3 regions of the Mitsuaria sp. MSU3D genome follow, and region 2 is predicted to be linked to each of the others. Evidence: predicted binding sites of a transcription regulator. Region 2 holds the regulator's gene; each other region holds the start of a gene.
The links. Region 2 encodes HrcA, which represses chaperone genes, less so after heat shock. Its sites were predicted from a motif close to TTAGCACTCNNNNNNNNNGAGTGCTAA; they were not measured.
Positions count from the first base shown of each region.

Region 1: the regulator HrcA is predicted to act here: its motif matches at 1,410-1,436, upstream of rpoH (RNA polymerase sigma factor RpoH).
Region 3: the regulator HrcA is predicted to act here: its motif matches at 1,971-1,997, upstream of groES (co-chaperone GroES).

Region 1 is NZ_CP200314.1:4,023,501-4,027,559, reverse strand. Features, by position in the region: gene AC1VNM_RS17735 (SCO family protein) at 1-259, shown strand, start outside; gene rpoH (RNA polymerase sigma factor RpoH) at 444-1,358, opposite strand; gene AC1VNM_RS17725 (ATP-binding protein) at 1,516-4,059, opposite strand, start outside.
Region 2 is NZ_CP200314.1:3,810,429-3,814,487, forward strand. Features, by position in the region: gene AC1VNM_RS16675 (class I SAM-dependent DNA methyltransferase) at 1-341, opposite strand, end outside; tRNA gene AC1VNM_RS16680 (tRNA-Ile) at 894-970, opposite strand; gene hrcA (heat-inducible transcriptional repressor HrcA) at 1,083-2,099, opposite strand; gene AC1VNM_RS16690 (NAD kinase) at 2,181-3,056, shown strand; gene recN (DNA repair protein RecN) at 3,056-4,059, shown strand, end outside.
Region 3 is NZ_CP200314.1:6,082,943-6,087,001, forward strand. Features, by position in the region: gene groL (chaperonin GroEL) at 1-1,520, opposite strand, end outside; gene groES (co-chaperone GroES) at 1,572-1,862, opposite strand; gene AC1VNM_RS26780 (DoxX family protein) at 2,029-2,514, opposite strand; gene AC1VNM_RS26785 (HvfC/BufC N-terminal domain-containing protein) at 2,511-3,311, opposite strand; gene bufB (MNIO family bufferin maturase) at 3,308-4,059, opposite strand, start outside.

The sequences.
Region 1 (4,059 bases), 210 kb from region 2:
GCTGAAGGCCTATCTCGAAAGCTTCGACCCCGGCTTCGTCGCGCTGCGCGGCTCGCCGGAGCAGCTCAAGGAAACGGCCAAGGAGTTCAAGATCTACTACGCCAAGGTGCCTGGGAAGACACCGGACAGCTACACGATGGACCACACGGCGGCGAGCTTCCTGTTCGATCCGCAAGGGCGGGTGCGGGTGTTCTCGCGCTATGGCGCGGGGGCGTCGGCGTTGATGGGCGATATCAAGGCGTTGATCGCCGGTCAATGAACGAGCGCTCGGCCTGCGGGGCCAGGGGCTTGGCCCTCATACGTCTCGCAGGCTCCACAAATCGGGCCAACCCCCTGGCCCCGCAGGCCTCAGGGACGGGGCGTTGACATCCGGAAAGACGAAGGCCCCGCAGTGCGGGGCCTTCTTCATGGGGCGTCGATCAGGGGATCGAGCGGCTTTTCGATCAAGCGGCTTCCGCCACCATCGCTTTGCGCATCTTCTTCATCGCGGCGACTTCGATCTGCCGGATGCGTTCCGCGGACACGTTGTACTCGGCCGCCAGCTCGTGCAGCGTCATGCCGCCGGACCCGTCGTCGTTGACGTTCAGGTAGCGCTCCGTGACCACGCGGCGGCTGCGGTCGTCGAGCTGCTCCAGCGCCTTCTGCAGGCCGTCCGTGGCCAGCCGGTCGCGTGACTTGGACTCGATCACCCGCGTCGGTTCCTGCGTGTCGTCCGCCAGGTAGGCGATCGGCGCGAAGGTCTCGCCGTCGTCGTCGGTCTGCGGCTCCAGCGCCACGTCACCGCCGGACAGGCGCGTCTCCATCTCGACCACGTCCTCGGGCTTGACGTTGAGCTCTTCCGCCACCAGGGCGATCTCGGCTTCCGTCAGCGAGGTGCGCTGCTGGTTCGCGGCGTGTTCCTTGAGCGCGTGCTTCTTCGAGCGCAGGTTGAAAAACAGCTTGCGCTGCGCCTTGGTCGTCGCGACCTTGACCATGCGCCAGTTCTTCAGGATGTACTCGTGGATCTCGGCCTTGATCCAGTGCATCGCGTACGACACCAGCCGCACGTTCTGCTCCGGATCGAAGCGCTTGACCGCCTTCATCAGGCCGACATTGCCTTCCTGGATCAGGTCGCCCTGCGGCAGGCCGTAGCCCAGGTACTGGCGCGAGATCGACACCACCAGCCGCAGGTGCGACAGCACCAGCCGGCCCGCGGCGTCCACGTCGCCATGCGTCTTCAGACGCGTGGCGTAATCCTTCTCTTCTTCCGGCGTCAGCAGAGGAATGTGGTTGATCGCCGTGATGTACGCATCCAGGTTCCCGAGCGATGGCACCAGGGACCAGGGATCGCGGACCTTCAATGCAAGGGTGTTGGACATGTGTTCGTTGCTCCTGTATCGGGCCGGTCCTCCGGCTCGACGCTGAGAATATTAGCACTCATGGACGATGAGTGCTAAGGCTCCGGAAATCGGACGCGTCACGGGAGGGCTACCCCTGAAACCGAGTGTGTGCCTGCCGTCTTAGGATCCACTTAAGTCATTGATCTACCGAAGAAATTGGCAGCTCAAAGCTGAACGTCGCCCCCTCGCCGGCGGTGCTGGCGACCCGCAACTGGCTGCCCATCAGCGCCAGCAGCCGCTGGGTGATCACCAGCCCGATCCCCGTGCCTTCAATGCCGCCGACCTCCCGGCCCAGGCGGTTGAACGGCTGGAACAGCTGCGCCTTCTGCGCCTCGGTCAGCCCCGGCCCGGAGTCGGTGACGCTCAGTTCAACCTGCGAATCCCCGACCCGCCGCGCCCGGAGCCAGACGCGTCCGCCGTCGTGGTTGTACTTGACGGCGTTGCTGAGCAGGTTGGTCAGCACCTGCTTGAGGCGGGTCGCGTCGGCGCGCACCCGGCCGACCTCGGGGGCCAGTTCGACCTCGATGCTCACCCCGCGTCGCTGGCGCTGGGTCTCGATCATCGCGAGGCTGTCCGCCGCGATCGGCGCCAGATCCTGGTCGTCGATCTGCACGCGCAGGCCGCCGGCGTCCAGCCGCGAGAGGTCCAGGGTGTCGTTGATCATCTCCAGCAGATGCCAGCCCGACTGCTGGATCTGCGCCAGCCAGCCTCGCTGCCGGGCGCTGAGCGTCGATCCGAGGTCCGACTCCAGCAGTTGCGAGAAGCCGAGCATCGCGTTGAGCGGCGTGCGCAGCTCGTGGCTCATCCGGGACAGGAACTCGTTCTTGGCGCGGTTGGCGGCCAGCTCGGCCTCATGGATGCGCTCCAGCTCCGCCAGCCGCAGTTGCTCGCCGATGTCTTCGACGACGCCCAGCAGCCGCGACGGCAGGCCTTGGGCGTCGCGCAGCAGGCTGACGGTGGCCCGGACCGTGATCACCTGACCCTGGCCGCCGATGTAGCGCTTGATGCGGCTGTAGCGGCGGAGCTCGCCCCGGATCAGCGCCATGCCCAGCCGGCTGTCCTCGGCCCGGTCCTCGGGGTGGGTGATGGCCATGATCGAGCGCGCCTGCAACTGCTCGACGCTCATGCCCAGCAGCTGGCAGAAGTAGGGGTTGATCTCCTGCGGCCGCGCCTGGAGGTCGCAGGAGACGACGCCGATCGGCGCGTGCTCGACGATGGTCCGGAAACGCTCCTCGCTGGCGCGCAGGCGCTGGGTGGCTTCCTCGACCCGGCGCGCCACCCGCGCGGTGCTGCCGGTGACCGAGAGCAGCAGCAGGCCCAGCAGCGCGGTGCCGGCCAGCCCCGCGATCGCGAAGGGCAGGGCGGCGCTGCCGTCCAGGGTCGGCAGTCCGGACGGGTTGTAGACGATCAGGCGCCAGGCCCGTCCGGCGAAATCGACGTCGCGGGACCGGCTCGGGAGCGCGGCGGGCAGGTGCAGGCAACGCTCGTCGCCGGCCAGCAGCGGACGGCGGCTGCCGGAGGTGGCATCGATGAGGCAGTAGTCGAGCCGGCCTGCGCGAGCCGGCAGCGCGTCGTGCAGCAGCGCCTCCGGGCGCAGCGTCGCGAAGGCCACGCCGGTGGGTTTGCGGGCGTGGCCGGCGGCGTCGCGTGGATCGGTGAAGCCACCCTCGTAGAGTGCGCGGTAGACCACGACGCCCATCAGCGTCACGCCGGCGTCCTGCGACAGCGGGAAGCTTTCGCTGGCCGACGGCTCGCCGGTGGCCATCGCGCGCTCCTGCGCGGCGCGCGCCTGCGGGATGTTGCGGATGTTGGCGCCCATCGCCGGCCGGTTGCGCGCGAACGGCGCGATGAGCCGGATCGGCAGCCTGTCCTCGGCGGGGTCGGGGGTCAGGTCACCGGGCCGGCGTCGTTCGTAGACGTGATAACCGACGTAGCCGTCGGCCTGGGCCGCGCGTTCGAACGTGGGCACCTCCTGCGGACGCACCAGCGGCGCCCAGCCCACCGCGTACACGGCGCCGCCGGCGCGGGCGCGCTCGGCATGGGCGCGTTCGAAGTCGCCGCGGCGGATGCCCGGCGCGACCAGCAGCAGGCTGTGGTTGGCCTCGAGCGCGGTCAGCGGCATCGACAGCTTGTCGGACAGCGAATTCAGCGCATTCACCGCTTCCAGTTCGAAGGCATGGCGCCGGCGTCCATCCTCGTTGCGCGCGACATGCAGCGTGGCGCCGAACAGCAAGGCGCACGCGACCAGCATCGGCAGGGCGACGCTCAGTCGTCGCGGCGCCCAGTGCTTGCGCGGCAGGCCGAACAGCGCCAGCGCCACCGGCGCGCCGATCAGCACGCCGATCGCGTCGCCGACCCACCACGCGAGCCAATGCGGCAGGACCTGCGACGGCCCGATCGCACCGGTGATCCACAGCGCCGCGACGCCGAAGCTCGGTGCGACGAGGCAGGCGATGCCGGCGGTCGCGGCGAGGAAGCGCATGAGTTCGGCGGGTTCGCACAGGGGCGGGTTCGCGCCGATCCAGCGTCTCGCGAGCCACGCGCCCAGCCACGCCTGCAGCGCGCCGCCAAGGCCGACCATCAAGGGCTGCAGCGGTTGAAGGTGCGCGCGCTCGACGCCGATCGCCAGGCTGACCGCCGCGCCCCCGATCGCGATGCCCGGCAGCGCGCCGGGGCCCCA
Region 2 (4,059 bases):
TGGGCGCAGTCCACCAGGGTCTGCCAGCGGGCTTCCACAGGCACCCAGAACACGTTCTTCTCGGTGTAGTAGTCGCGCACCTCCCGCTCGGCCGCGACATTGCCCTCATAGTCCTCGGGGTAGTCCGCCGGGTCCATGTAGTAGTCATGGGCCGGATCGCGGAACTGAGAGTCAAGCTCCTCCTGCCTCTCCTCGAAGGCATCAGACACGTACTTGAGGAACAGCAGGCCCAATGCGATGTGCTTGTAGACAGCCGCGTCGAGGTTGGAACGCAGTTTGTCAGCAGATGTCCAGAGTTTCTTTTCGAGGTCGTTGAAGAAGTGCTGTTCGACTTGGTTCATTGAATTCATCCCTGTGCGTACCGCATCAGTATCGTGGCACTTTCCGTTGCATTCTGCCCAGCAAATCCCTTAGGTCGCGCGCACAGCGATCGCGCTAGGCGCGAATACCTCATTGGTTTTTGTAGACACAACCACCGCTTGTATTGGATCAACTGCGAACCACGGTGCAAGGCTGACCGCCTTGTCAGAACGTCACCTTAGCCGACAAGATGCATACGCCGTGAGGATGCGCTAAGTGAGGTTTCGCAGCGGGGCGACAGCCAGCACTTGGACGAAGCCGCTGTAGGCTGTCATGAACAATATGGAGCTACACCACCCACGTGATCTGCGCTGGCTTGTAGCCCGCACATAGGCTCTGGACTCATTAGCACACCGGGCGTCACATTGCATTGCCTAATTCGGTATCGGATGCACTTGAGCGCGTGCTCACCATCAAGCTGACCACTTCAATGGTCGACAGGACAAAGCCGTCGCCGAATTGACATCATGCTTCGCGCAGCGGAGTCGAAGACAGCAAGTCACCACTAACTCTTCACTTCGTATAGATGTGATTGGTAGGCCGTACAGGACTTGAACCTGTGACCAAAGGATTATGAGTCCTCTGCTCTAACCAACTGAGCTAACGGCCCCCGGGGGTAATCGCATATACGAACCCTGGCGGATTCGTTGGTTCCGGCGTTGCACCGGAGCGGCGGATTGTAAGCATGCTTGGGCGCCGGCCTGACGAGCCGCGCAGCGCGGCTACTTCTGCGACAGCGCGTTGCTCACCATCCTCGACGTGATGTCGACGATCTCGATCATGCGGTCGTAGGCCATGCGCGTCGGGCCGATGACGCCGAGCGTGCCGACCACCTCGCCGTCCACCTCGTACGGCGCGGAAACGATCGACAGCTCTTCAACAGGCACGACCTGGCTCTCCCCGCCGATGTAGATCCGCACGCCTTCCGCGCGGCTGGACACATCCAGCAGCCGCATCAGCTGCGTCTTCTGCTCGAACATGTCGAACATCCGCCGCAGGCTCCCCATGTCGTGGCTGAAGTCCTGCACCGTCAGCAGGTTCCTCTCCCCCGAGATGATCATCGGCTCGTGCTCCGTCACCCCCTGCTGCCCGACATCCACCGCCGCGCTCATCAGCTTGGCGATCTCCCCGCGCAGTTGGTCCACCTCCGACCTCAGGCGGTCCCGCACCACGTCCAGGCTCAGCCCCGCGTAGTGCGCGTTCAGCCGGTTGCTCGCCTCCGTCAGGTCGGACTGGGTCAGGTCTTGCGCCGTGAACACCAGCCGGTTCTGCACATCCCCGTCCGGCGACACCATGATCACCAGCACCCGTCGATCCCCCAGACGCAGGAACTCGATGTGGTGGAACACCGCCGTCTTCCGCGGCGACGTCACCACCCCCACGAAACTCGACAGGCTGCTCAGCAGATGCGCCGCGCTCGCGATCACCTTCTGCGGTTGATCAGGCAACAACTGGCTCTCGAACGACCCCACCCCCTCGCGCGGCATGCCCGGCTTGGCCGTCAGCAAGGTGTCCACGAACAGCCGGTACCCCCGCGCCGTCGGAATCCGCCCCGCGCTGGTGTGCGGGCTCGCGATCAGCCCCAGCTCCTCCAGGTCCGCCATCACGTTGCGGATCGTCGCCGGGCTCAGCTCCAGCCCCGACGCCTTCGACAAGGTGCGCGACCCCACCGGCGAACCGTCGGCGATGTACCGCTCCACCAGAGCCTTCAGCAGTGTCTTCGCGCGATCGTCGAGCATGTTTTTCATTCTAAAGAAGCCGGCGGCGCCACCCCCCGCATACCCCCGGTCCCAGCAATTCGCTGTGGTGTAATTCCCGCCATGTCCAAGCGCTTCCGCCATGTGGCCATCGTCGGAAAACCCCAGTCGCGGGGCATCCGGCCCATCCTGGAAGAGATTGCCGATTTTGTCGCCTCCCAGGGATTGGATGTTTCCCTCGAACAGGCCACCGCCGACAGCACCGGCATCACCGCCCTCCCCGGCCTGTCCCACGCCGAACTCGGCGCCCAGTGCGACCTGGCCATCGTCGTCGGCGGCGACGGCACCATGCTCGGCTTCGCCCGCCAGGTCGCCCGCTACAACCTCCCCCTCGTCGGCATCAACCAGGGACGCCTCGGCTTCATCACCGACATCTCCGCCGACCAGTTCAAGGACGCCCTCGCCCCCATCCTCGCCGGCGACTTCGAGATCGAACACCGCTCCCTCCTCGAAGGCGCCGTGATCCGCGACGGCGAACAGATCTTCTCCGGCGTGGCGCTGAACGACGTCGTCGTCTCCCGCGGCGCCACCGCCGCCATGGTCGAACTGCGCGTGGACGTCGGCGACGAGTTCGTCGCCAACATGCGCGCCGACGGCGTCATCGTCGGCACGCCCACCGGCTCCACCGCCTACGCCCTCTCCGCCGGCGGACCCATCCTCCACCCCGGCATCGCCGGCTGGGTCCTCCTGCCCATCGCCTCCCACGCCCTCTCCAACCGCCCCATCGTGCTGCCCGACAACGGCGAGGTCCGCCTCACCATCGTCGCCGGCCGCGACGCGTCGGTGAACTTCGACATGCAATCCCTCGCCTCCCTGCTCCACGGCGACTGCATCACCGTGCGCCGCTCCCAGCACCGCGCCCCCTTCCTCCACCCCAGCGGCTGGTCCTACTACGCCACCCTGCGCCGCAAACTCCGCTGGAACGAAGGCACCACCTGATGCTGCGCCGCCTCGCCCTCAAGGACTTCGTGATCGTCCCGGCGCTCGAACTCGACTTCGCCGCCGGCTTCTCCGCCCTCACCGGTGAAACCGGCGCCGGCAAGTCCATCCTCATCGACGCCCTGCAGTTGGCCCTCGGCTCCCGCGGCGACGCCGCCGTCGTCCGCGAAGGCGCCACCCGCGCCGAAATCTCCGCCGAGTTCGACCGCCCCGCCGTCCTCGCCCCCTGGCTCGAGGAAGCCGGCTTCGACTCCGCCGTCGACGGCGCCGACGACACGCTGCTCCTGCGTCGCGTGATCGACGCCCAAGGCAAGAGCCGCGCATGGATCAACGGCGGCACCGCCACCGTCGCCCAGCTGCGCGAACTCGCCGAACACCTGCTCGACATCCACGGCCAGCACGCCTGGCAAGGCCTGACCCGCCCCGTGAGCGTGCGCGAGCTGCTGGACAGCTTCGCCCAGATCGAGACCAAGCCGATGGCCGCCGCCTTCACCGAGTGGCGCCAGGCCACCGAGGCGCTGTCCGCCGCGCAGTCGAAACAGGCCGACCTCGCCCGCGAGCACGAGCGCCTGAGCTGGCAGATCGGCGAGCTCGGTCGCCTCGCGCCCGGCGCGGACGAGTGGGACGAGCTGAACGCGGAACACCAGCGCCTGTCGCATGCGCAGTCGCTGATGGACGCCGCCCGCGGCGCGCTCGAACGCATCGCCGAGGCCGAGATCAACGCCGAGTCGCTGACCGACGAGGCGCTCTCCGCGCTGCAGGACGTGCTCGTCTACGACGCCGGCCTGCAGGACACCGTCAGCGCGCTGCTCGGCGCGCAGGCGCAGCTGCAGGACGCCGCGCACAGCCTCAGCTCTTATCTGAACGCCGCCGACCTCGACCCCGACCGGCTGCAGCAGCTCGACGAGCGCGTGTCCGCCTGGGTCACGCTCGCGCGCCGCTACCGCCGTCAGCCGGCTGAACTGGCCGCGCTGCTCGACGAATGGAAGGCCGAGCTCGCGCA
Region 3 (4,059 bases), 2.3 Mb from region 2:
GCGTTCTGCAGCGCGGTGCGGGTCACCTTGGTCGGATCCAGGATGCCCATCTCGATCATGTCGCCGTAGGTGCCGTTGGCCGCGTTGTAGCCGTGGTTGCCGGAGCCGGCCAGCACGGTGTTGACGACGACGGAGCTTTCTTCACCGGCGTTGTAGACGATCTCGCGCAGCGGGGCTTCGATGGCCTTCAGGATCAGCTTGATGCCGGCGTCCTGGTCGGCGTTGTCGCCCTTGATCGTGCCAGCGGCCTGACGGGCGCGCAGCAGCGCGACGCCGCCGCCGGCCACGATGCCTTCTTCAACGGCGGCACGGGTGGCGTGCAGCGCGTCTTCGACACGGGCCTTCTTTTCCTTCATCTCGACTTCGGTGGCGGCACCGACCTTGATGACGGCGACGCCGCCGGCCAGCTTGGCCACGCGTTCCTGCAGCTTCTCGCGGTCGTAGTCGCTGGTGGCTTCCTCGATCTGGACGCGGATCTGCTTGACGCGCGCTTCGATGTCGGCGCCGGCACCGTTGCCGTCGATGACGGTGGTGTTTTCCTTGCCCACTTCGACGCGCTTGGCCTGACCCAGGTCAGCCAGCGTGACCTTCTCGAGCGACATGCCGACTTCCTCGGCGATCACCTTGCCGCCGGTCAGGATGGCGATGTCTTCCAGCATGGCCTTGCGGCGGTCGCCGAAGCCCGGGGCCTTCACGGCGACGACCTTCAGGATGCCGCGGATCGTGTTGACGACCAGGGTCGCCAGCGCTTCGCCGTCGACTTCTTCGGCAATGATCAGCAGCGGACGGCCCGACTTCGCGACGGCTTCCAACGTCGGCAGCAGGTCGCGGATGTTGGAGATCTTCTTGTCGTAGAGCAGGACGAACGGGTTGTCCAGGATCGCCGACTGCTTTTCCGGGTTGTTGATGAAGTACGGCGACAGGTAGCCGCGGTCGAACTGCATGCCTTCGACGATGTCGAGCTCGTTGTCCAGGCTCTTGCCGTCTTCGACGGTGATCACGCCTTCCTTGCCGACCTTGTCCATCGCCTTGGCGATGATCTCGCCGACGTCGGCGTCGGAGTTGGCGGAGATGGTGCCGACCTGGGCGATTTCCTTGGAGGTCGTGGTGGCCTTGGAGGCCGCCTTCAGCTGCGTGACCAGGGCGGTGACCGCCTTGTCGATGCCGCGCTTCAGGTCCATCGGGTTCATGCCGGCGGCCACGTACTTCATGCCTTCGCGGACGATGGCCTGGGCCAGGACCGTGGCGGTGGTGGTGCCGTCACCGGCGTTGTCCGAGGTCTTGGAAGCGACTTCCTTGACCATCTGGGCGCCCATGTTCTGCAGCTTGTCCTTGAGCTCGATCTCCTTGGCGACCGAGACACCGTCCTTCGTGACGGTGGGGGCGCCGAACGAGCGCTCCAGCACCACGTTACGGCCCTTGGGGCCCAGCGTGACCTTGACCGCGTTGGCCAGGATGTTCACGCCTTCGACCATGCGGGCACGGGCCTCGCCGCCGAAGACAACGTCTTTTGCTGCCATGTGTATCTCTCCGAAATCTTTATCTGGATGAAAGTCTGTCGCGGTCGCCGATTACTTGGCGATGACGGCGAACAGGTCTTCCTCGCGCATGACGAGCAGCTCGTCGCCGTCGACCTTGACGGTCTGGCCGCTGTACTTGCCGAACAGGACGCGGTCGCCGACGGCGACGTTCAGGGCGATGAACTCACCCTTGTCGTTGCGCTTGCCCGGGCCGACGGCCAGCACTTCGCCCTGGTCGGGCTTCTCGGCGGCGTTGTCGGGGATGACGATGCCGGAGGCCGTCTTGGTTTCGTTTTCCAGGCGCTTAACGATCACGCGATCGTGCAGAGGACGCAGTTTCATCAGATCTCCTTGACTAATGCAGACTTGCTTCAAGGACCCGCCGTGCGCTCAGCGCACAAGCCAGTCCATCACAAGAAGTAAGCCCCTCAGCCAGGGCCTCGGGGCTTGTTAGCACTCGACCATCGCGAGTGCTAGCAGGGAGATTATATGGACCGGTCTTGACGTTTCAAGGGCGCGCTTGAATACCGCGGCTGAATAGGTGGTCCAGCGACCACCGGCCGGGGCCCCGACCCAGGAGATACAGCATCGGCGCCGCCCAGCTCAGATGCGTCGGCCAGCCCGACGGATAGACGAAGGTCTGGATCACCGCCGTCATCCCCAGCACGCCGAGGGCGGCCAGGCGCGTGAACAGCCCCAGTACCAGCAGGATCGGCAGGAGGTGCTCCGCGCCCGTGGCGAGATAGGCGGCCCATTCCGGCGGGATCAGCGGGAGCGCGTAGTCCTGGCGGAACAGCAGGAAGGTCGTGTCGGTCAGCGTGAACCAGCCCTCGACCTTGGTGCGGCCGGACAGCCAGAACACGCCCGCGATGCTGAATCGGCAGGCCAGCGCGATGAGGTCATGCGAGATGAGGCGCTCCAGGCGCTGGCGGATCGTGGCCAGCGACCAGGTGGTGTCGCGTCCGGTGCGGGATGTGGAGTTGATCGTGTTCATGACGGGATCTCCATGACGCCGGTGAAGGCGCCTTGATTGAGCAGACGGCCCAGCGCGGCGCCGGGGTCGAAGGCGGGGAGGCGGGCCTGGATGGTGTCCAGCGCTTCGCCGAGCGGTGTGCCGTCGGCGCAGGCGTCGAGCAGGGCGCAATCGGCGGCATCGATCTCGAGCGCGATGACCGCGCCGGAGGGCCGCGTCAGCAGCGCGCCCTGGCCCTGCCAATGCGGTGGATTCGGATCGGCGCCTTGGGTGCGTGCCGCGTTCCAGAGGCTGAATGCCGGCCAGCCGGCGCACCAGCGCCATCGCGCCGCGGGGTGCGGCACCAGCCGCGACGCGGCGAGTCGTTCGGCTTCGAGTCCTGCGATGGCCGGTACCTCGAGTACCGGCGCATCGGCCGACACGTGGCTCTCGCTCCAGAGCCGGTCCAGGCGCGCGACCTCGCCAAGCCAGGGCAGTTCGCTGCCGGCGAGCGCCACATCGAGGAACGCGGGGAAGCGCGCGCCGTAGTGCTGGAGGTCGCCGCCCGTTGGCGGGTCGGCCCGCACCGCGTCGAGTGCCACCGCCTGCATCCACGCATCGCCGGTCAGCCGGTGTACGGCCGGATAGAGCGAGATCAGCGCATCCGCGCAGCCTTTCAACATGGTGTTGCGATAGACGGCGAAGCCGGGCTGAGCGGCCGCCGATGCGGGGCGGGCAGTGTCGTCCTCCGGCGCGGCCCAGAGGTCACGCCAGAACGTTTCCTGAAATCTGGCGAGCGACTCAAGCGCCGGCTCCGCGCGCGATTCGATGCGCGTCATGCGAGCACCTCATGAGGCGCGCGTGTTGCCGCGTCGAGCGCTGACTGAGCCTGTCTGCGTTCGGCGATCAACTCGGCGAAGGGCGGCAGGTTGCCGTCGCGCTCGACCAGGGTCGGTCTGGGGCCGATGCGAGCGGTCAATCGCGCCAGCAATGCCCAGACCGGGGCCGCGACAGCCGTGTCGTGGCTGTCGATCAGCAACCCGGTGCTGGCGTCCGCGTCGGCACGGTGCCCGGCGACGTGGATTTCCATTACTGCATCGCCGTCGACCGCATCGATCCACGCCGAGGCGTCGATGCCGAGGTTGCTTGCGGACACGAACACGTTGTTCACGTCGACCAGCAACCCGCAGCCGGTGCGGCGGACGAGTTCATGCAGGAAATCGACCTCGCCCCATTCGTGGGAGAGGGACAGGTAATGCGTGGGGTTCTCGATGGCGACACGGCGCTGCAGCGCGTCCTGCATGCGGGAGAGGTTCGCCGCGACATGACGCAAGGCCTCCGTCGTGCGCGGCACCGGCAGCAGGTCCGGTGCATACGCCCCGCCGAAGCGGCTCCACGCCAGATGCTCCGACACCAGCGCCGGCTGCAGCCGGTCCGCCAACGCGGCGAAGCGCCTCAGATGCTTGGGATCCGGCGGCGCCGTGCCGGCCAGGGACATCGACACCCCATGCAGCGACAGCGGATGTGTCGCCCGCAGGGTCTCGAGCAGCGCCAGGCGCGGGCCGCCCGCGACGAGGTAGTTCTCGG